Regions from separate parts of the Vibrio glycogenivorans genome, predicted to be linked through region 1. Evidence: predicted binding sites of a transcription regulator. Region 1 holds the regulator's gene; each other region holds the start of a gene.
What was found. The regulator PurR, encoded in region 1, represses purine synthesis genes. The targets are predictions, from matches to a motif close to TNANGNAAACGTTTNCNTNA.

Region 1 (5,897 bases):
AAACTGATTGGCACCATCTCTACCCAGGCGGATGTAAAGCGAATCCACAACATGGTCAAGGAGTGGCCGGGCTTTGTGATCAAACCTGCTCAAGGTAGTGGTGGTAAGGGCATCCTAGTGGTTATTTCTCACCAGGATGGCGTCTACACCAAGCCCTCTGGCTCTACCATCAATGAAGAGGATGTTGAGCGCCATATCAGTAACACGCTTGCTGGCCTGTTCTCGCTCGGTGGTAAAAACGACGTGGCCGTGGTGGAGAACTTGATTAAGTTCGATGACTGCTTTGATGGCTACAGCGTTGAGGGTGTGCCTGATGTACGGATCATCGTGTTCAAAGGTTACCCTGTCATGGCCATGATGCGCTGTTCAACCACCGCTTCAGATGGCAAAGCAAACTTGCACCAAGGCGCCGTCGGGATAGGCATTGATATCGCCACAGGGCGCGCTGTCCGCGCAGTACAGTTTGACCAACCGGTTGAGCACCACCCAGACACTGGTCAAGAGCTCAGTCAACTGCAAGTCCCACACTGGGAGCGTCTGCTTGAACTTGCTGCGAGTGCCTGGGAGATGACTGGGCTTGGTTATATGGGCACTGATATGGTTCTGGATAAAGAAGAAGGACCAATGGTACTGGAGCTCAATGCTCGCCCGGGATTAGCAATACAGATTGCCAACGGCAGTGGATTGTTGCCGCGATTGCAGCATATTGAGAATCTTGAGCTCCCCGCGGAATACCCGAAACCCAAAGAGCGGGTCGCCTACGCTGCTAAGCAGTTTGGTGTCTTCAACAAGTAAGTCAGTAAACAGCAAAAATGCCGCCCTCTCATCGGGCGGCATTTTTATTTATACTAACAATCGATTACGTCAGGCCTCTTAGAAATGCTGGTCTATTACTCTCATTATTGCTCCATGCCACTATTTAGAAATTAGTTATACTTATCAACATAGTGAACGAGATGTGGGGTTGATCGTGATTGAAGAAGTGAAAGCGTTTAATGATAAGCGAGCGGAGATCTACTGGTGGCTCTCAAGCCTGTTCAGTCGAGAGTTGGACGACAAAGATCTTGCCCAGTATCAAAGCCCAGAAATTCGCGCATTTCTAAGTGGCTTGGGAGAGAACCTACAGTTAAAGCAACCCGTGGCGAACTTTATTGATACACTCAATCGCCTACAAGACCGAGAAGACGCTAAATTGGAACTCGCTGCAGATTTTTGTGACTTGTTCCTTAAATCTGATAAAGAAGGGGCGCTACCTTATGCCTCGGTATATCTAGATCCTGAACATATGCTCAATGGTCAGCCCGCTCTTGAGATGAAGCAAATCCTCGCTGAGCACAACATCCAAGTTTCCCACGGCCTAAACGAGCCCCCAGATCATCTCGGTGTTGAGCTCGATTTTCTTGGCAATCTTATCATTCGCTCGAACGAACTTGAGCAAGAGCGCCACCTCGAGCAGGCTTTTGCCGAGCAGGAGCAGTTTATCCGCCAGCATCTGCTCACTTGGGTACCCCAATTTCGTACTTTATGCAAAAAACGTGACGAGTTTGGGTTCTATGCCGCAGTGAGTGAGTTACTGGTCGCCTTTCTCGAGCTGGACTGCCTATATTTATTGGGTGAGGAAAGTTAGTCCAGCTGGCGATTAAGTTTGCACCGTAAACGATAGCAGTCTAAAATGTTCGGATATTTTTAGCCGCTTTCGTGAAAGCGGTTTTTTTATTTACCCCTTAGCGAATACCGCATTTCCCTCACCATGATACGTTCGAACGCTTGAGATCTGTGCGGTAACCATAAGTACAATTAAGGAACACACCAATGGCCACTATTAAAGATGTCGCACGTCTTGCAGGTGTCTCTACCACAACGGTATCGCACGTTATCAATAAGACTCGATTCGTTGCTGAAGCTACCCAAGAAAAAGTAAACCAAGCAGTTAAGGAGCTTAACTATGCTCCTAGTGCGGTAGCGCGTAGTTTGAAGTGTAACTCAACCCGCACCATCGGCATGCTCGTCACTCAGTCCACTAACCTATTTTTCTCTGAGGTCATCGATGGTGTTGAGAGCTATTGTTACCGTCAGGGCTACACGCTAATTTTGTGCAACACGGGTGGCATCTACGAGAAACAGCGCGACTATATTCGCATGCTGGCTGAGAAACGTGTCGATGGTATCCTGGTGATGTGCTCTGATCTGACTGAAGAGCTCAACGAGATGCTCGACAGCCACCCTAACATTCCAAAAGTGATCATGGACTGGGGCCCTGAGACCTCACAAGCTGACAAAATCATCGATAACTCAGAAGAAGGCGGTTACCTCGCAACCAAATTCCTTATCGACAAGGGCCATCAAAAGATTGCTTGCCTTAGCGGCCACTTTGAAAAGGCGGCGTGTATGGAGCGTATTAGCGGCTTCCGTCGCGCGATGGATGAGGCGAACCTCAATGTGGTTGAGGATTGGATCCTTGAGGGCAATTTTGAGTGTGATACTGCCGTCCTTGCTGCGGACAAGATCGCTGCAATGGATGAAAAGCCGACCGCGGTATTCTGTTTTAATGACACCATGGCACTCGGCCTTATGAGTCGCTTGCAAGAAAACGGTATTCGTATTCCCGAAGATATGTCGGTGATCGGTTATGACAATATCGAGCTGGCCGAGTACTTCTCTCCGCCACTGACCACCGTACACCAACCAAAACGACGCGTGGGTAAGAATGCCTTCGAGATCCTCCTCGAGCGAATCAAAAACAAGGAACATGATAAGCGAGTTTTTGAGATGCACCCTGAAATCGTGGAACGTCTAACTGTTAAAGATATCAGTCATTTAGGTTAATTTGTGTACCAAAGTTAGATATTCCTGCATTTAGTGTGCAATTGACAGAAGTTGGCTAGTCTTTTTTGGAATCGGCGTCACATTATGGTTGTTGGATATGTGATACCTATCCAGCTTTTTATTATGATTTTGTCTATGCCACGCACAGGGCAAACCATCTGAAAGGGTGGGACGCAAAGCCTCCGGCCTTACCCTTCAATTACTTGAGTGAAAACTCTCGTAGTTGAAGAAAGGTAGCGGGGTTGCCGATGGTGAAAGGACACTGCATTTAGCTGTTATTAGTAGGTGTAGGGTCGGTTTCGCTAAATTCTCGGGCCTGAATTTAGGTGGCTGTTGTTTCATTACCGAGATTTACAAAACCATGGATAGACCAATTTTAAAAGACTCAATGCGCTTGTTTGAGCAGTTAGGCAGCGTAAAGTCACGTTCAATGTTTGGCGGATTTGGCGTTTTTGTCGATGACGCAATGTTTGCACTTATCGTGCGCAATCGTTTGCACATTCGCAAATGTAGTCAACTTGATGCAGAAATTACCGCCAAGGGCCTTGAACCTTATGTTTATGAGAAGAAAGGCTTTCCTGTTGTTACCAAGTATTTTCAACTCGCCGAAGATTGCCTAGAAAATCCCCAGCGTCTACTTGAGATGGCAACCGTGGCACTCGATGCCGCGAAAAAGGACAAAATTAAGCAAGAAACCGCCAAGCCGCAGCGTCTTAAAGATTTACCTAATCTGCGCCTTGCAACGGAAAGAATGCTGAAAAAAGCGGGGATCGGCAGTGTTTCTGAGCTCGAACAAGCAGGCTCTGTTAACGCTTATCGCGCGATTCAGGAAACCCACACCGTACCAGTTAACCTTGAACTGCTCTACTCTCTAGAGGGAGCACTTAGAGGCACGCACTGGTCAGTGATCCCACAGCAACAACGTGATGCCCTAGCTAACCAGCTTTGCTAAACCTTTAGAAAACTAGCTATTCATTACTTAGATTCAAGCCAGCGACTCGCTGGCTTTTTTGATCTGTGGGTATATCTAACTTCAAATTATGGATAACTTTCATTAGCTTGAATGCTAACAGAGCAGTTTCTACTTACCCACCAGCTCCCACTTCGCGACCGAACTCACAATAATTATTTATAGCAATTCAATTGTGAAAAAAAACAAATATACCTCGATGAATTAATGGTATTTTGTTAACCAAAGCATCACTAAGGTTAACCATTACTTACTTGTCGTAGGAACCAATTAATGAAGAAGTTACAAAAATCAATTGCCCTTGTTGGGATGGGAGCCGCGTGTGTCTCTGCTCAAGAGATTGACCTCTCGTTTCAAGATCACACATTGCCAATCGAAAAACGTGCTGAAATCCTTGTGTCACAGATGACATTGGAAGAAAAAGTCAGCCAACTGCTCAATGACGCACCGGCCATTCCTCGCCTTGAGGTTCCGTCTTACAACTGGTGGAATGAAGCCCTGCATGGCGTGGCGCGTAATGGTAAAGCCACGATCTTCCCTCAAGCTATTGGTCTTGCCGCTACCTTTGATGCCGAACTGGCCAAAGAGGTTGCCAGCGCTATTTCTACTGAGGCAAGAGCCAAGTTTTCTATCTCTCAATCCATGGGTAACCACAGCCAGTACGCGGGGCTGACTTTCTGGACACCAAACGTCAACATCTTCCGTGACCCACGCTGGGGACGAGGACAAGAAACTTACGGTGAAGACCCATTCTTGACCTCGCAAATTGGTGTCGCCTTTGTGCAGGGCTTACAAGGTGATGATCCTAACTACCTAAAATCAGCAGCGACGGCAAAACACTACGCGGTACACTCAGGCCCAGAGGCGTCAAGACACCACTTCAACGCGATTCCAACTGAGCAGGACCTGCATGAAACCTACCTGCCTGCTTTTGAGGCACTGGTTAAAGATGCTAACGTCGAAACGGTCATGGCTGCCTACAACGCTGTGTTTGACAAGCCTGCCAACGCCAGCCACTTCTTGCTGCAAGACATCCTAAGAGATCAATGGGGCTTTGACGGGCACGTTGTATCCGATTGTGGCGCGATCCACGGTATCTTTGAAAAGCTTAAATACCGAGAGACCGCAGCAGAAGCATCAGCAGTTGCTCTGGATGCCGGCGTTGAGCTTAACTGTGGCTACAGCTACCACCACCTAACCGAAGCGGTAGAGCAAGGTTTAGTATCTGAAGAGCTAATTACCCTGCGTACTGAGCAACTTTTCAAAACACGCTTTAAGCTCGGTATGTTTGACGCAGACCAAAGCGTTAACCCGTACAATCAAATCCCGCCTTCAGTCATTAACAGCGAAGAGCACCGTGAGCTAGCACGCAAGGTGGCACAAAAGTCGATTGTTCTGCTGAAAAACGACAACAACATCCTACCGCTGTCTAAGGACATCAAAGTCCCTTACGTCACTGGACCGTTCGCAAACTCTGCAGATATGTTGATGGGTAACTACTACGGCATCAGCCCTAATCTAGTCACCATCCTGGGCGGTATTTCTGAGGCGGTATCACTCGGTACGTCACTTAACTACCGCAGCGGTGCCCTGCCGTTCAATGACAACCTTAACCCGAAAAACTGGGCGCCAAATGTCGCTGCTAGTGCCGACGTGACTATCGCAGTCGTTGGCTTGAGCGCTGACTTTGAGGGTGAAGAGGTCGATGCGATTGCTTCTGCGCACATTGGTGATAAAGAAGATCTCAAACTGCCACAAAACCAGATCAACTACCTCAACCAAATCATCGAGAAGAAAAAAGGTCCACTCGTGCTTGTAGTGGCGAGCGGCAGCCCTGTTTCTCTTGAGGGTATCGAAGAGCACGCTGATGCTATCTTGCAAATCTGGTACCCAGGTGAGCAAGGCGGTAACGCAGTTGCTGACGTTCTGTTTGGTGATGTGTCGCCATCAGGCCATCTACCGATCACCTTCCCGAAAAACATCGCTCAGTTGCCTGACTATGAAGACTACTCAATGCAGGGACGTACTTATAAGTACATGACTAAAGAGCCAATGTTCCCATTCGGCTTTGGTTTGACCTACTCAGAGACTAACTTCAAGC
Region 2 (5,897 bases), on a different contig from region 1:
TATTGTTAACGAAGGCCTTAAAGCTGTGGCTGCGGGCATGAACCCAATGGATCTTAAGCGTGGTATCGACAAAGCAGTTATCGCTGCGGTTGAAGAGCTAAAAGCGCTTTCTGTTCCATGTGCAGACACTAAAGCGATTGCTCAGGTAGGTACTATCTCTGCAAACTCTGACACCAGCGTTGGTAACATCATCGCTGAAGCGATGGAAAAAGTCGGTCGTGATGGCGTTATCACGGTAGAAGAAGGTCAGGCTCTACAAGATGAGCTAGATGTAGTTGAGGGTATGCAGTTTGACCGTGGTTACCTATCACCTTACTTCATCAACAACCAAGAAGCAGGCTCTGTTGACCTAGAAAACCCATTCATTCTTCTTATCGACAAGAAAGTTTCAAACATTCGTGAGCTACTACCAACACTAGAAGCGGTAGCTAAGGCGTCTCGTCCGCTACTTATCATCGCGGAAGATGTAGAAGGTGAAGCACTAGCAACCTTGGTTGTGAACAACATGCGCGGTATCGTGAAAGTCGCTGCAGTGAAAGCACCAGGCTTTGGTGACCGTCGCAAAGCGATGCTACAAGACATCGCGATCCTAACCGGTGGTACGGTTATCTCTGAGGAGGTGGGTCTTGAGCTTGAGAAGGTTGTTCTAGAAGACCTAGGTCAAGCTAAGCGCGTGTCTATCACTAAAGAGAACACAACGATTATCGATGGTGTTGGCCAAGAAGCGATGATCCAAGGTCGCGTGGCGCAGATCCGTCAACAAATCGAAGAAGCGACCTCTGATTACGACAAAGAGAAGCTACAAGAGCGTGTTGCTAAGCTTGCTGGCGGTGTTGCCGTGATCAAGGTTGGCGCTGCGACTGAAGTTGAGATGAAAGAGAAGAAAGACCGCGTAGAAGACGCGCTACACGCAACACGTGCAGCGGTTGAAGAAGGCGTGGTTGCTGGCGGTGGTGTTGCACTTATCCGCGCAGCATCAAAAATCACTGAGCTTGAAGGCGACAACGAAGAGCAAAACGTGGGTATCCGCGTAGCACTACGTGCAATGGAAGCGCCGATTCGTCAAATCACCAAAAACGCTGGTGACGAAGAGTCTGTGGTTGCTAACCAAGTTAAGCAAGGTGAAGGTAGCTACGGCTACAACGCAGCAACTGGTGAGTACGGCGATATGCTAGAGATGGGTATCCTTGACCCAACAAAAGTAACTCGTAGCGCACTACAGTTTGCCGCTTCGGTTGCTGGTCTAATGATCACCACAGAAGCAATGGTAACAGACCTGCCACAGAAAGATGCTCCAGCAATGCCTGATATGGGCGGCATGGGTGGCATGGGCGGCATGCCAGGCATGATGTAAGCCAGCCGATTAAACTAAAAAGGGTCCTCAGTGAGGACCCTTTTTTGATCTCAGCAACAATCCGTAAAATGTCGCCGCAGGTAACACCTGAAATGGACACAAAAAAGCGAGGTACATGTACCTCGCTTTTTTAGAATCTTATGAATTATAAGATGATATCGCGAACCTCAGGGTCTTTACGCTCTAAGTAGTGCGTCGACTTGATGCGACGAATAGTGCGACAGCGACCACGGATCAGTAGGGTCTCTGTTGTGGCGATATTACCCTGGCGAGTGATGCCCTCAAGCAGGTCACCCTTGGTGATACCGGTTGCGGCAAATACAACGTTATCACTGCGCGCCATATCTTCCATACGCAGCACTTTGTGCGCCTCAACACCCATCTCTTCACAGCGACGTAGCTCAGCTGCGCCGTAGATGCGGTTTTCTTCGCTGTCACCTTTTACATCGTGACGCGGCAGTAGGCGACCGTGCATGTCACCGTCTAGGGCACGGATAACGGCTGCAGAAACCACGCCTTCAGGCGCGCCACCGATACAGTACATTAGGTCAACTTCACTGTCTGGCATACAAGTCAGGATAGAAGCTGCAACGTCACCATCTGGCACAGCGAATACGCGTACACCCATTGCTTGCATCTCTGCAATGACAGCATCGTGACGAGGCTTAGCTAGGGTAACGACAACGAGGGTATCAACTGATTTACCGAGCGCTTGAGCAACATTCTCTAGGTTCTCTTTCAGTGGCTTATTGAGGTCGATGCAACCTTTAGCGCCAGGGCCAACAACCAGCTTTTCCATATACATGTCTGGTGCTTTTAGGAAGCTGCCTTTCTCGCCCGCTGCGAGTACAGCCAGTGCATTGGACTGACCCATTGCCGTCATGCGAGTCCCCTCAATAGGGTCAACCGCGATATCGACAGCATCACCACCGATACCGACATTTTCACCAATGTACAGCATTGGAGCATCATCAATCTCACCTTCGCCGATCACGATCTCGCCGCTGATCTCGGTTTTATTTAGAAGGGCGCGCATGACTTCAACCGCAGCGCCGTCCGCAGCGTTTTTATCGCCACGTCCTAGCCATTTGTAACCTGCTAGGGCAGCACCTTCCGTAACACGTGAAAAGGCCATTGCTAAATCGCGTTTCATGATGACTCCAAACAATATTTTAGGGGAAAGAAATTGGACGCGCAGATTCTAGCATAGTCGGGCGTAAACGTTTGCTTTTTTGCTTAACGCAGATCAAATCAGCGCTTATTGACAGGAGAAAGTCAGAGGTGGTTAAATCTCAGGCAGATGGCACAATTTCTTAAGATAGCAGGTGTTTCTGCACAAATGGCTAGGTAGAATGGGGCATACAGTGAAGAAAACCTTCATTCAAACGGATAATAAAGGTAGGCGATGATGTCTTTTGAAGTATTAGAGCAGTTGGAAGCAAAGATCCAAACCGCAGTTGACACTATCACTCTTCTGCAGATGGAAGTAGAAGAGCTGAAACAAGAAAAATCACAACTAGAAACTGAAGCGACAGATCTCCGTTCAGGCCGTGAAGCCTTGGAAGTAAAGGTTCAGCAGATGCAACAAGAGCATCAAGCTTGGCAAGAGCGCATTCGCGGTCTGCTAGGTAAAATGGACGAAGTTGAGTAATCGACGCCAGAATTAGAAAGAGCTGACCAAGGTCAGCTCTTTTGCTATCTACTGCTTTGTGATTAAACCACCTTTGGACGCACGCCTAGGGTGTGACATAGGGCGTAGGTCATTTCTGCACGATTGAGGGTGTAGAAGTGGAAATCTTTCACGCCCTCACGGCTTAAGATACGCACCATATCGATGGCTTGGCTAGCACCGACTAGCTGACGGGTCGTGATGTCATCATCCAGCCCCTCGAACTGTTTCGCCATCCAGTTTGGTACCTTAACGCTGTTTTGCGCAGCAAAGCGTGAGGCCTGCTTAAAGTTCGACACCGGCAAGATGCCCGGTACGATCTCGACATCAATCCCTGCTGCTACGCAGCGGTCACGAAAGCGCAGGTAGCTCTCAACATCAAAGAAGAACTGGGTGATAGCGCGATTCGCTCCGGCATCCACTTTGCGTTTTAGGTTAAGTAGGTCTGCTTGAGCACTCTTTGCTTCTGGGTGAACTTCAGGGAAAGCGGCGACAGAGATATCAAAGTCGTGGCGAGATTTGAGCAGTTCAACCAGATCGGAAGCATACATATCCGGCTTACCACCCCCCGGTGGAATATCTCCACGTAGCGCGACGATGCTCTCAATACCGTTGTGCCAGTAGTCATCCGCAATTTGGATCAGCTCTTCACGTGAGGCATCGATACACGTTAGGTGCGGTGCCGCAATCAGGCCAGTTGCCGATTTGATCTCTTTGATGATGGAATGAGTGCGGTCGCGCTCACCCGAGTTGGCACCGTAGGTCACCGAGACAAACTTCGGCTTGAGTGTTTTTAGGCGATGAACCGAATCCCACAATGTCTGCTCCATTTTCTCGCTGCTCGGTGGAAAAAATTCAAACGAAACATTGATGTTCTCATCTGATAACTCAGCGATATTTTGGTTAAGCGCATCGATATGGCTTGCGTGTGTGTAGCCCATAACATTCTCCCTGTGGTGAAACGGCACCGAAATCTGAATCCTTTAATCGACGTATAGACGTCTATATGGCTACAGAATGTAATGAAAGTGGATTAATGTCAATGGGATTGGTGTGAAATTTCTGCGTCAGATGAGAAGAAATCAATGACTGACGGAGTGGGGATATCGATGAGGGGCTGCTAAGCCAGCCCCTTTGCTTGTTTTACGCTAGATCACAGTCGGCTGGCAAGCAGATTAATATCCGATTGCAGCGCGCCGGCCGTGACTTCTCGACCTGCACCTGGGCCGCGGATCACCAGTGGATTGTCTTTATACCACTTACTCTCAATCGCAAAGATGTTGTCGCAAGGTAGTAGGTTAGCCAGAGCATGCTCGCGGTTAAGCGCCTCTACGCCGACCGTTGCGGTGCCATTTTTCTCAAGACGCGCAACGTATCTCAATACCTTGTCTTCGCGCTGAGCCTTCTCTAGGCGCTCTGCTAAGGCATCGCTAAGGATAGTGCCATTATCAAAGAAATCATCCAAACTCATGCTGCTGAGCGCCTCTGGCACCAGAGACTCTACCTTAACGCGCTCGGGCTCGATATGCAGTCCTGATTCGCGTGCCAAGATAACCAGTTTACGCATCACATCAGAGCCATCGAGATCGCAGCGCGGATCAGGCTCGGTTAAGCCCTGCTGCCAAGCCAAGTCGACCAACTCACTAAATGGAATCGAGCCATCATACTGCTGGAAGAGCCAAGACAAGGTGCCAGAGAAAATCCCTGATAGAGCGACAATCTCATCACCGCTCTCGCGCAGGTCACGCACGGTATGGTTTATCGGTAACCCTGCGCCCACAGTGGCGTTGTAGAGCCAGTGTCGGTTGATTTTGGCAAACGCATCTTGTACTTGATGGTAGTACTCGCTTGAGGCTGAGCCTGCGACTTTATTCGCCGAGATCAGGTGCATGCCTTGCTGGGCAATATCGAGGTACTGACCCGCTAATGTGGCACTGGCCGTGACATCGAGCACCACAGCGTCGTCAAAGCCGGTCATTGCACCGAGTTGCTCAATCCAGGCATTGCCATCATTAGGCACGGCTTCTTCACTAAAGTGCTCAGCCACCAAACTTGGGTCAATGCCTTGTGGGTTAAACCAGTATGTTTGGCTATCAACCACGGCAACCAGCTCAAAGCTCATGTTGTGACGTTTTTCGAGCTCTTGTTTTTGGTGGGTAAACAGCTCTAGCCAGCTTGAGCCTATGTTGCCTTTGCCACACAGGGCAATCGCAACGCGCTTTTGCGCTTGAAACAGTTGTGAGTGGATCTCAACAACGAGTGGCTCAGTATCCTGCTTGCGCGTGACGGCCACTAAGCTTAATCCCGACTCTGACTCACTGATAAACTCAATCGCAGAGCTTTTGAGTTGCTGATAGAAGCCAAAGCTGTGGGTCGCGTTTTTACCAACGCCAGCCCCCACTGCCGCGAGCAGGGAAAAGCCCTCTTTGAGCTTAATCTCCGCCTCAATTGCGGCATCTTGTAGGAAGGCAAGTGAGCCATTGGCTATCTCTTGAGTGTACGCTAGGCGCAGCATGTATTGATCGGGCTGCGAGTCATAAGACAAAGGCTCTAATTGAGCGCGCTTGAGCTTCTCAAGCACTTCTCGCTCGGCGCGTTGATAGTCGTGGTTATGAGAGAAGCGCAGCTGGATCAGCAAGACATCATCGAGTGAGGTGATAATCTTGGCTCCGCGGCCAGAGGCAAGGACACGCTCGATGCGAGTTGAGCCCGCTTCTGGTTCGTAGCTGCATCGTAGGTGCAAGTCCATGGTGCTTTGAGCAACAGGCTGCAAGGTACGGCTATGCAGCACGGGCGCAGCGAGGCGAGCGAGTTCATTGGCTTCATCGAGGCGCAATAATGGCAGCAGACAGGCATCGTTAACCAGTCTCGGGT
Region 3 (5,897 bases), on a different contig from region 1:
GACAGAGAGGGTAATCCTACGCCTGCACGCATCAAAGACAGCTACCACGTGCATGATATCAACTTAATGTGGACGCCTGCGGGTACGCCTGATCTGACTGTAACTGCAGCCCTAGACAATATCTTTGATGAGCTGTATTACTCACATGCCTCGCACGACTTGGGTTCACCAGACTACGAGCCGGGACGTAACTTTAAATTATCGGTAGCGTACTTATTCTAGTCAGACCTACTTATAAACCAAAAAAAGGATGTATCGCGATACATCCTTTTTTATAGGTGCCAACGTAGCAAAGATGGATAAGTAGACGCTAGAGGTCCTTTGAAGCAGAGTTTCCTCACTTTGTCTCGATTTTGATTGGCAACAAAAAAGCCCAGCTTTCGCTGGGCTTACTAATTACGATTGACGCTTAAAAATTACAGCTCGTCAGTCAGCTCAATTGCTTGACCGATGTAGTTCGCTGGTGTCATCTGTTTTAGACGCACTTTTTCAGCTTCAGGGAGCTCAAGGCCGTCGATGAAGTTACGCATCGCTTCGCCGTCTACGCGCTTACCGCGAGTTAGCTCTTTTAGCTTCTCGTATGGCTTCTCGATGCCGTAGCGACGCATCACAGTTTGTACAGGCTCAGCCAGTACTTCCCAGTTTTGGTCTAGCTCAGCCAGTAGCGCTTCGCGGTTCACTTCGAGCTTGCTGATACCTTTCAGCGTTGAAGTGTAAGCGATGATCGCGTAGCCCACACCCACACCTAGGTTACGTAGAACCGTAGAGTCGGTTAGGTCACGCTGCCAGCGAGAGATAGGCAGCTTCTGTGCTAGGTGACCAAATACGGCGTTTGCCAGACCTAGGTTACCCTCTGAGTTTTCAAAGTCGATTGGGTTAACTTTGTGCGGCATGGTTGAAGAGCCGATCTCGCCAGCAATAGTCTTCTGCTTGAAGTGACCCAGTGCGATGTAGCCCCACACGTCACGATCGAAGTCGATCAGGATAGTGTTGAAGCGTGCAATCGCGTCGAACAGCTCAGCGATGTAATCGTGTGGTTCGATTTGAGTGGTGAACGGGTTCCAAGTTACGCCTAGAGATTCAGTGATGAACTCTTGCGAGAACTTATGCCAGTCTAGCTCAGGGTAAGCCGATAGGTGTGCGTTGTAGTTACCGACTGCGCCGTTGATCTTACCAAGAATTTCAACCGCTTCAATCTGCTTGTATTGACGTTCCATACGGTATGCAACGTTCGCCATCTCTTTACCCATCGTTGATGGAGATGCTGGCTGACCGTGGGTACGTGATAGTAGCGGGATATCACGGTACTCAACCGCCAATGCTTTGATAGCATCGATGATGTTCTTGATCTCTGGAAGAATTACCGTCTCGCGCGCTTCTTTAAGCATTAGCGCGTGTGAGGTGTTATTGATGTCTTCAGAGGTACAAGCAAAGTGAATAAATTCGTTTACTGCGTGCAGTTCAGGAACGCCCGCAACTTTCTCTTTCAGGAAGTACTCAACCGCTTTCACGTCGTGGTTCGTTGTGCGCTCGATCTCTTTGATGCGCGCCGCGTCTTCTTCGCTGAAGTTCGCTGCCACGTCGTCTAGGAATTGGTTTGCTTCAGCGCTAAATGCAGGTACTTCTGCGATCTCTGCAGTTGCCGCAAGCTTCTGTAGCCAACGGATTTCAACGATAGTGCGGTACTTTAGAAGGCCAAACTCACTAAAAATGCTACGCAACGCAATCGTTTTACTGCCGTAACGGCCATCTACCGGTGAAACAGCAGTCAGTGCTGACAGTTCCATGTTGTTCTCCTGAGTGTTGAGGTTAAGATAGGTTTAGTCGATCACATACGGGCGAGCAAGATTTGCGCTTGCTCAACCATTTTCTTACGACTGAAAATTAGGTGGCGGCGTTTTCCGCCCACTTGACGCCACAGTACCGCGCTGCGAATTCCTGAAAGGAGCAGGGCACGCACACGCTGCTGCGTGCCGGTCTGTTGCAAGACCGCTGGGGTGCCGGTCACTTGAATGCGAGGACCAATTGGGCTGATCACATCCAGATAGACGCTGGCGAGGTTGCTGATCATCTGCTCATCAAAGAGGTCATAATGATCGAGTTGGCGTTCAAGCATGCTTAAGCGGTCGCCCAGTTGTGCCATAGAGTCACGACGGGCATGCAGTTTACGCTCAAGCGCCATCAAACTGATGATATATCGGGTGATTTCGCTACCCGCTGGCGAGTTATCGATCCCCTTGACCAGACACTCCAGACCCAGACGCAGGTCTGACTCGCGGCCATAAACGCCAAGCGTGCTGCTTGGGTTTACATTGAGGATCGCTTTTAGGGAAGTTTCAAACGCGGCGGAGTCGCAGGTCCCATTCTTGGCCACTTCTTGGACGAGGGATACTGCTTGGCAGATGCCGGCAAAGGCAATCGTGCGGTCGTATAGATCATGTGCCACGTTTTACTTCTCCTTAAAAACTAACTAGCTAACAATCAAAAATCTCTAACCTCTATCGCCAGCCTAGCTGGCGATAGCCAAGGGTTTAGATGCGCTCTTCGATGATACCGCCACCAAGACAAACCTCGCCCTGGTAGAACACCGCTGATTGACCAGGGGTCACAGCAACTTGTGGGTCATCAAATAGCACCTTGATGGTGTTCTCATCCACAGGAACGACAGTACAAGGGATGTCGGTTTGACGATAACGCGTTTTCACTGAGCACTTGAACGGTTCTGTGATGGCGCTGCGGTCAACCCAGTGCAACTGAGATGCAACCAGGCCGTTCGATTTAAGCAGCGGGTGATCGGCGCCTTGCACTGCAATCAGTACGTTACGCTCAAGATCTTTGTCTGCTACATACCACGGCTCTTCGTTACCACCGCCGCCTTTCTGTCCACCGATGTGCAGGCCTTTACGTTGACCTAGCGTGTGGTACATCAGACCTTGGTGCTCACCAATTTCTTTACCCTCAGGCGTTTCAATTTTACCCGGTTGCGCTGGCAAATAGCGAGACAAGAAGTCTGTAAATTTGCGCTCACCGATAAAACAGATGCCGGTTGAGTCTTTCTTCTTAGCTGTGATCAAGTCTTGCTCTTCAGCAATACGGCGTACTTCTGGTTTTTCTAGATCACCGACCGGGAAGAGGCTGCGTGCCACTTGGTCGCTGCTCAGAGTATAAAGGAAGTAACTTTGATCTTTATTGCCGTCTAAGCCGCGCAGCATTTGCGGCTTTTCGCCATTCTCAGGGAATGAGCGACGCACGTAGTGACCCATTGCGATGTAGTCAGCATCGAGCACGTCGTCTGCAAAGTCCAAGAAGGCTTTGAATTTGATCTCTTTGTTACACAGAATATCTGGGTTCGGGGTACGACCTGCTTTGTATTCAGCGAGGAAGTACTCAAACACGTTGTCCCAGTACTCGGCAGCAAAGTTGATGGTGTGTAGGTGAATACCCAGCTTGTCACAGACCGCCTGAGCATCGGCAAGGTCTTCTGCAGCTGTACAGTATTCTTCATTGTCGTCTTCTTCCCAGTTCTTCATGAACAGGCCTTCTACCTGGTAACCTTGTTGCTTCAAAAGGTAGGCAGAAACAGACGAATCTACACCGCCGGACATACCGACAATTACTTTTTTATCGCTGTTAGCAGAACGGTTTTCTGACATTACTTAACACCACTAGATTTAACTGGACGGTGATTCTAACAGAAACTATTTCAGGGTGACAGTTCCGAGATCGAAATCACAATTCTCCTGTGTTTCGCCTTGTCCCTACCACTCCTTAACAGGGCCTTTTTACTCAGGCACGCGGATTGTAACTGAGTAAAATAATAAAGCAAACGTTTGCGTTAATTTGATTAATTGATGTACGTCACACAGAGGAGTAAACTGCCGTTTTTCTTCATCCAGAGCAGACCCGAAATGAAATTTCCAGGCCAGCGCAAATCAAAGCACTATTTTCCAGTTCACGCCCGTGACCCACTAGTCAGTCAATCTCAAGAAGATAAGACCATGGCGGGTACCCACATTATCGGTATTGACCAAACCTTGGTGGATATTGAAGCTAAGGTCACCACGGACCTAATTGAAAAATACGGCCTGAGTAAGGGACACTCTTTGGTGGTTGATGATCAAACCGCCGAGGCGCTGTATAACGAGTTGAAGCAATCGGGGCTGATCACCAATGAATACGCGGGCGGTACAATTGGTAATACCCTGCACAACTACTCAGTACTTGCCGATGATCGCTCGACGCTGCTCGGCGTGATGAGCCAAGACATCAAGATTGGCAGCTATGGTTACCGCTACCTGTGTAACACCTCGAGCCGAGTCGATCTTAACCACCTGCAGGGTGTCGACGGTGCGATTGGCCGCTGTTTCACCTTGATCACCGAAGAAGGTGAGCGCACGTTTGCAATCAGTGAAGGTCAGATGAACCAACTTCGCCCAGAGAGCATTCCAGAAGAGATCTTTGCCTCGGCTTCAGCACTCGTGCTTACCGCGTACCTGGTACGCTGTAAATCTGGTGACCCAATGCCAGCGGCGACGATGAAGGCGATTGAGTACGCGAAAAAGTACGATGTGCCAGTAGTGCTAACACTTGGTACCAAGTTTGTTATCCAAGATGACCCAGAGTACTGGCAAGCATTCTTGCGTGATCACGTGACGGTTGTTGCGATGAACGAAGATGAGGCTGAGGCGCTAACGGGTGAAGCCGATCCGCTAGCGGCCTCTGACAAGACCCTAGAGTGGGTTGATTTGGTGCTGTGCACTGCAGGTCCGGTTGGTCTGTTTATGGCCGGTCACACGGAAGAGGAAAGCAAGCGTGAAACCTCGCTGCCACTGCTGCCAGGTTCGATTGCAGAGTTTAACCGTTACGAGTTCAGCCGTCCGGTGGCCAAGGATCTGTGCGATAACCCAATCAAGGTTTACTCACACATTGCTCCATATATGGGTGGCCCAGAGAAGATCAAAAATACCAATGGTGCAGGCGACGCGGCATTGTCAGCATTGCTGCATGATATGGCGGCGAACAAATACCATCGCGAGAACGTGCCAAACTCAAGTAAGCATGCCCACGCATTCTTGACTTACTCGTCGTTCTCTCAGGTGTGTAAGTACTCAAACCGTGCCAGCTATGAGGTGCTAGCCCAGCACTCGCCACGCTTATCGAAAGGTCTTCCTGAGCGCGAAGATAGCCTGGAAGAGGCATACTGGGAGCGCTAAGTGCGACGGTGATTGATCAATTTGTTCGAGGGCTTGATATATTCAAGCCCTTTTTTTATTCAAATTTGGTCGCTTGAAAGTGGTTAATATAGTTGCACTAGTTAGCATTGAAAGGTCGATAAAATTTGTGAGCTCATCTGGTGGTTTCTTACGCTATATGCAAAATAGTGGCGTTTATTGGCGTTTTTATGGGTATAAATTGATATTTATATCATTTATATGCGCCTTATTAGAGCGAAAAAAAGACCGTTTGTGAAGTCATAAAAATGCAATATTGATCATTTTTTAACCTAGATCAACTGGTGGGTAAATAGGAATTATTCGTGTTAGCGGTTGTGATATAAGTTCATGCAGTTGCTTATGTGTACTAAATAAAATCATAAAGGGATTAACATGAATAAATCAGTGGTAGCAAAAGCGGTATTGCTCGGTCTTATCGCCTCACCTTCGTTTGCGACAACCATCTACGATAATGATGGCACAGAGCTTGCGGTTGGCGGTCGTGTCGAGTTTCGTGGCGACTTTATTGGTTCTGATGGTGTCAAGAACGATGGCACTATGGAAGACTTGAGCCGTGCTCGGCTCAATGTTGAGGGCAGCAGCGAGGTGACATCAGACGTCACCGCATTTGCTTTCTGGGAGGCAGAATTTACCTCAGAGGACAGTGAGCAAATCGATAACCGC
Region 4 (5,897 bases), on a different contig from region 1:
TGGTCGAACGTAAAACTCGCCACGGCAAAACCTTTTATGCCTGCGACTCCTATCCCAAATGCCGCTTTGCAGTGAACCTGCCACCTATTGCCGGACAATGTAGCGCTTGTGGCTTTAATCTATTGGTTGAGAAGAAACGAGCGTCGGGCAAGGTACTTCTGTGCGCCGATAAAAAGTGCCAACACCAACAAGAGCTTTAGAAAAAGGGGCGAGGTGCGGGGACGGGCAGAGCCCTACGGGGAGCGAGGGGTTTAGTGCTCGCGGTGCATAAGTCGCTCTACTACACTAGATATAACCTGTTTTGAATACTAAAAAGGAGCCACAAGGCTCCTTTTTTGCGTCTAAATATTGGATTAGAAGGCCCTACACTAGGAACGAAACACTCGCTGAAGACTGCTCGCTCCTCGGAACGAAGTGTAACCCGCTCCTCGCTCCTTTAAGATAGACGATTTTTTTCCGCAAACTCGTGAACTGCAGGGTAAGCTTGGCTATCCAGTTCATCCGCGAGAGTAATCAATTGCTGCGTCAGTGCGGCTTTACTGTCTGCGCAGACGTTGATGTGTCCCATCTTGCGTCCCGGGCGCTTGTCTTTGCCATACCAGTGGATGTGGCAGCCTTCGATTGCTAACAAGCTATCTGGCAGTGTGTCTTCACCCAAGATGTTGATCATTGAGGTTTGGCGGATCAGCTTGGTGCTGCCAAGCGGCATACCGCAAACCGCGCGCAAGTGGTTTTCAAACTGACACGTGATCGCACCTTGTTGCGTCCAGTGGCCAGAGTTGTGTACGCGCGGCGCAATCTCATTGACCAGCAGCTGACCGTTAACATCGAAGAATTCGAGCGCCAGTACGCCGACATAGTCGAGGCTGTTCGCTACGGCGGTGAACATCTCTTTTGCCTGTGATTGCAGAGCTTGGTCTTCAATCGCGGTAGAGAGTGAGAGTACACCGTTGGTATGAACGTTTTCAGCCAGCGGGTAGACCTCAACCTGACCGTCTTTGCCACGCGCACCAACCAGAGAAACCTCGCGGTTAAATGGAACAAACTCTTCCGCTACGATAGCTTGAGTTGCGGTCGCAGCAATACACTCTGCCATCTCGTTCCAGATCGCATCGACATCATCTCGCGACTTTAAGCGCCATTGGCCCTTGCCATCGTAACCACCGAGCGCGCTTTTTAGCACCATCGGGATACCCACAGTCTCAATCGCTTGCTCGAAGTCTTCGCGGCTGTTGATCACCGCGTACTTGGCATTCTTTACCCCAGCGTTGTCGAGTAGGGCTTTTTCGATGCGGCGATCGCCGCCCGCTTTAATCGCATCTGTGGTTGGGAGGAACTTGCCGCTGCGCTCACAGATATCCAGCACGTCGTGTGGAATATGCTCAAATTCGGCCGTGATCACGTCCGCTTGCTCAATCGCATTCTCCAAGCCGTGGCCAACTACGGCTTGAGTCAATGGGTGAACAATGTTCTCACTGCCCACATCGAATGCTGTGATTTGGATGTTTAGCGGTGCACCCGCTAGCGACATCATGCGTGCTAGCTGACCGGCACCTAAAACAAGCACCTGCATGGATTAGTCCTCAGCTGGGTTTGGGTTAGCAAGAACCGTTTCGGTTTGTTCATTGCGGAAAGCTTCGACCTTCGCCATGACTTCTTCATCGTGGGTACCGATGATTTGCGCGGCAAGAATACCAGCATTGGCAGCGCCTGCTTCACCAATTGCCAAAGTACCGACTGCGATACCTTTTGGCATTTGCACGATAGACAGCAGTGAGTCCATGCCTTTTAGTGCACGTGATTGTACCGGTACACCCAGAACTGGCACGCTAGTGAACGCGGCTGCCATACCCGGCAGGTGCGCAGCGCCGCCAGCACCGGCGATGATCACTTTGATACCACGCTCTTTAGCGCTGTTTGCGTAGTCAGCAAGTAGCTGAGGAGTACGGTGAGCTGAAACCACTTTTGTTTCGTAAGGCACGCCAAACTGATCCAGCATGTCTGCTGCTAGTTTCATTGTTGGCCAGTCAGATTTTGAACCCATAATGATGCCGACTTTCATCTCTTGCTCCTAAATAATCACAATTTGAGGTGGTAAAGTAGAATTTGAGCGCATTATACGAGTATTTGTGTTGCAAGCAAACGTTTGCGCGCGATGGCAAAAAAGAATAGTGTTTGCACTATTAGTTAAGTCATAGCAAAGTCTCAGTTCAATACCATTTTCAATTATGCCGGGAGTGACAGCGTGGACAATTTTGCAGCGGCGATTGATGCCCTAACTCAAGGAAAAGTGATAGCCTATCCGACCGAAGGTGTGTTTGGGGTAGGGTGCGATCCTGATAATCCACAGGCGATACAGAGCCTGCTTGCCATTAAGCAGCGCCCGGTTGAAAAAGGCCTGATCCTGATAGCGGCTAGCTACAAACAGATTAAGGACTATATTGATGAAACTCAGCTCAGTGAAGCACAGCTGGCGGCTATCCGCGCGACTTGGCCAGGCCCTGTGACATGGGTTGTTCCGGCGAGCGATAAAGTCTCGTCTTGGGTGTCCGGTCAGTTTGATTCAGTCGCGGTTCGCGTGACTGACCATCCGTTAGTCCAACAGCTGTGTCAGCAGTTTGGCAAGCCGATCACCTCAACCAGCGCCAACCTAACCGGCCAGCCTCCGTGTAAAACTCATCAAGAGGTGGTGGAGCAACTGGGTAATCAGCCGGTGACGATTGTTGAAGGTGAGACCGGTGGGCGAGCCAACCCAACGGAAATCCGTGATGCCAAAACAGGTCAGGTGTTTCGTCAGGGTTAATTAAAATAAAAGGAATACAGTGTCAGTGATCGACAAACATGCAGTAAAAAACTACCTCCTTGGGCTTCAAGATGAGATCTGCCAACAGCTTGAGCAGGTGGATGGCGGTGCTCGATTCGTTGAGGATGCGTGGTCACGAGAGCAAGACGACAAGCTAGGCGGTGGTGGCCGCAGTCGAGTGATGAAAGCCGGTGACGTTTTCGAGCAAGGTGGCGTCAACTTCTCTCATGTCACAGGCGCGAAAATGCCAGCCTCAGCAACGGCGCATCGTCCAGAGCTTGCCGGGAGACGTTTTGAAGCCATGGGCGTCTCTTTGGTTATGCATCCCAATAACCCCTTTGTGCCGACCTCGCACGCGAATGTGCGTTTCTTCATTGCCGAAAAAGACGGTGAAGCGCCAATCTGGTGGTTCGGTGGTGGTTTCGATTTGACGCCCTTCTATCCATTTGAGGCCGATTGTATCGAATGGCACCAAACCGCCAGCGATCTTTGTGCCCCTTTCGGTGAGGAGGTGTACTCAGAGCATAAGGCTTGGTGTGATAAGTACTTCTATCTACCCCATCGCAACGAGACCCGAGGGGTAGGCGGACTATTTTTTGACGACCTCAATCAGTGGGAGTTTGAGCGTTGTTTCGATTACATCAAAGCGGTGGGTGATGGCTATTGTCGCGCTTATCTGCCGATCGTCGAGCGACGTAAGAACACACCATTTACCCAGCAGCAGCGTGAGTTCCAACTCTATCGCCGTGGCCGCTATGTTGAGTTTAACCTAGTGTATGACCGCGGCACGCTATTTGGCCTGCAAAGCGGTGGGCGAACCGAGTCGATCTTGATGTCGATGCCACCGTTGGTACGCTGGGAGTACGGCTATCAGGCTGAGCGTGGTTCAGCCGAGAGACAATTGACCGATCAATTCCTCAAGCCACGAGATTGGCTAGAGCAAGAAAAATAAGGAAAGCAAACAATGAATTCGCCAGTGGACCGTTACTTGGTGTTCGGTAATCCGATCAAGCAGAGTAAGTCACCTTTTATTCATACCCTGTTCGCGAGACAGACCAATCAGGTGATGGAGTACTCCATGGCAGAGCCAGAGGTAGGGCAATTTACCCAGGCCGCTCGTGATTTCTTCGCCCAAGGCGGCAAAGGATGTAATGTCACCATGCCGTTTAAACTTGATGCGTTCGAGTTTGCTGACCGTCTGACGGAGCGCGCGCAACTTGCTGGAGCCGTTAATACGCTTAAAAAGCTGGATGATGGGCAGATCATCGGTGATACCACCGATGGTGCCGGGCTGGTTCAAGACTTGCTCAATGCACAGGTGGAGCTCACGGGGGCGCGAATTCTGATGATTGGTGCCGGTGGTGCTTGTCGCGGGGTGTTGCAGCCATTGTTGGAGCAAAAGCCCAAAGAGCTGCTGATCACCAATCGTACTTACAGTAAAGCGTGTGAGCTTGCCGAGCTGTTTGCGCCATTTGGACCGATTCGTGCGGTACAAGCGGATGAGTTAACCAGTGAATTTGATGTGGTAATCAACTCTACGGCATCCAGCATGACCGGGGACCTGCCTGGAGTGCCTGATTGCATCTTTTCATCGATTACCACGGCCTATGATATGACCTACAAACCTCAGCAAACCAGTTTTAATCGCTGGGCAAAAGAGTCAGGGGCAGCCAAGACCTTGGATGGGCTTGGGATGTTGGTTGGTCAGGCGGCGGAGAGCTTTATGGTTTGGCGTGGTTTGATGCCGGGTACCAAGCAAGTGTTGCGTGAGCTGCGAAAGAACTTTGAGGGGCAATAATGAACCAGTCGATCTTATTTCCAGATATGCAGACTTGGGACTCAGTGTCGCAGCGGGTTATCTTCCCTGCTCAGCAAGGTGGTGCGTTGATCGAGTGCGTTATTAGCCTAGTGCAACTCGAGAAAATGGTATCACGCTCGCTTGAAGGTGAAGCAGAGGTACTAAAAGCGTTTGCCGAGTTGCGTTTTGATCTTGAAGAGTGGGCTGAGCAGCAAATAGAAGACGAAGAGTTCAATAGCCAAGGTCAGATTGAGCTTAGCTAACCAAGTGCGGCTGAGTCTATCGTTAGGGTCTCCTCTATATGAAAGAGGAGGATGCAATAGGGATGCTTAGCCGCACCGTATAGCGCTAAAGCGACATTAATAAGACTTAGACTGGAGCGACGTGCTCTAGGTAATCGTTCTTGTTCTCGACATAATTGTTCGCCGAGCGCTTGAGAAAGGCTAACTCCTCTTTACTCAGTGGGCGAGCCTGTTTGACTGGGCTGCCTATATAGAGATAGCCAGACTCTAGTCTTTTGCCTGGTGGAACAAGAGAGCCCGCACCGATCATCACTTGTGATTCGACCACAGCACCATCAAGCACGATCGCCCCCATACCAACTAGCACCTCATCGTGGATCTCACAGCCATGTAGCATGACTTTATGTCCAATCGTGACATCACTGCCAATGATAAGCGGGTAACCATTCGGGTTTTCTGCGTTCTTATGGGTAACATGAAGTACCGAGCCATCTTGAATATTGGTGCGCTTACCGATATGGATATGATTCACATCTCCTCTTGCGGCGACCAGAGGCCAAATACTCGAATCGTCGTCTAAGACAATATCGCCGACCAAAACCGATGTTTCATCTATATAGACACCCTTGCCAATCTGAGGGGCAATACCTTTATAGCTTCTTAAACTGGTCATATTTACACTCAATCTCCAATAATTCGTCGTTTCATACGGTGAATACTAGCTAAAATAGCCCTTTTCGAATGAAAAATCACCAAACGCAAGAAAAATACAAAAAAACTGGAAAAAGCGCTTGCCAATGTGACGCAGCTCTCTATAATGCCACCCCACTGACACGGCAACGGTCGCAAGACAACAGCTCAGCTCAGTAAGTGCAAGGCTTTAAGCGAATCGCTTGAAAAAAGATTTAAAGAAAGTGGTTGACACGATAACTTAAATCGCTAAAATGCACGTCCGCTTTGAGAGAAAGCTCACAAAGCGAAGCTCTTTAAAAATATAAACCTATCAATCTGTGTGGGCACTCGTTGATGATAATCCAATTCGATACTTCGGTAT

Region 2: a site for PurR is predicted at 2,567-2,586, ahead of glpX (class II fructose-bisphosphatase). Genes of this name have one in related genera too.
Region 3: a site for PurR is predicted at 3,819-3,838, ahead of ACSTTG_RS01265 (inosine/guanosine kinase). Genes of this name have one in related genera too.
Region 4: a site for PurR is predicted at 2,135-2,154, ahead of purE (5-(carboxyamino)imidazole ribonucleotide mutase). Genes of this name have one in related genera too.

What each region holds. Positions count from the first base shown of each region.
Region 1 is NZ_JBPVIS010000004.1:180,046-185,942, forward strand. Features, by position in the region: gene ACSTTG_RS11540 (alpha-L-glutamate ligase-like protein) at 1-795, shown strand, start outside; gene torD (molecular chaperone TorD) at 974-1,627, shown strand; gene purR (HTH-type transcriptional repressor PurR) at 1,813-2,826, shown strand; cyclic di-GMP riboswitch class I at 2,965-3,076, shown strand; gene ACSTTG_RS11555 (TfoX/Sxy family DNA transformation protein) at 3,188-3,778, shown strand; gene ACSTTG_RS11560 (glycoside hydrolase family 3 C-terminal domain-containing protein) at 4,070-5,897, shown strand, end outside.
Region 2 is NZ_JBPVIS010000024.1:33,762-39,658, reverse strand. Features, by position in the region: gene groL (chaperonin GroEL) at 1-1,354, shown strand, start outside; gene glpX (class II fructose-bisphosphatase) at 1,500-2,507, opposite strand; gene zapB (cell division protein ZapB) at 2,763-3,005, shown strand; gene metF (methylenetetrahydrofolate reductase) at 3,068-3,964, opposite strand; gene ACSTTG_RS23650 (bifunctional aspartate kinase/homoserine dehydrogenase II) at 4,177-5,897, opposite strand, start outside.
Region 3 is NZ_JBPVIS010000001.1:289,729-295,625, reverse strand. Features, by position in the region: gene ACSTTG_RS01285 (TonB-dependent receptor domain-containing protein) at 1-222, shown strand, start outside; gene purB (adenylosuccinate lyase) at 417-1,787, opposite strand; gene hflD (high frequency lysogenization protein HflD) at 1,829-2,446, opposite strand; gene mnmA (tRNA 2-thiouridine(34) synthase MnmA) at 2,532-3,653, opposite strand; gene ACSTTG_RS01265 (inosine/guanosine kinase) at 3,909-5,213, shown strand; gene ACSTTG_RS01260 (porin) at 5,607-5,897, shown strand, end outside.
Region 4 is NZ_JBPVIS010000023.1:36,102-41,998, forward strand. Features, by position in the region: gene ACSTTG_RS23465 (DNA topoisomerase family protein) at 1-200, shown strand, start outside; gene ACSTTG_RS23470 (5-(carboxyamino)imidazole ribonucleotide synthase) at 437-1,573, opposite strand; gene purE (5-(carboxyamino)imidazole ribonucleotide mutase) at 1,577-2,062, opposite strand; gene tsaC (L-threonylcarbamoyladenylate synthase type 1 TsaC) at 2,246-2,803, shown strand; gene hemF (oxygen-dependent coproporphyrinogen oxidase) at 2,823-3,755, shown strand; gene aroE (shikimate dehydrogenase) at 3,768-4,601, shown strand; gene ACSTTG_RS23495 (DUF1488 family protein) at 4,601-4,864, shown strand; gene ACSTTG_RS23500 (gamma carbonic anhydrase family protein) at 4,971-5,516, opposite strand.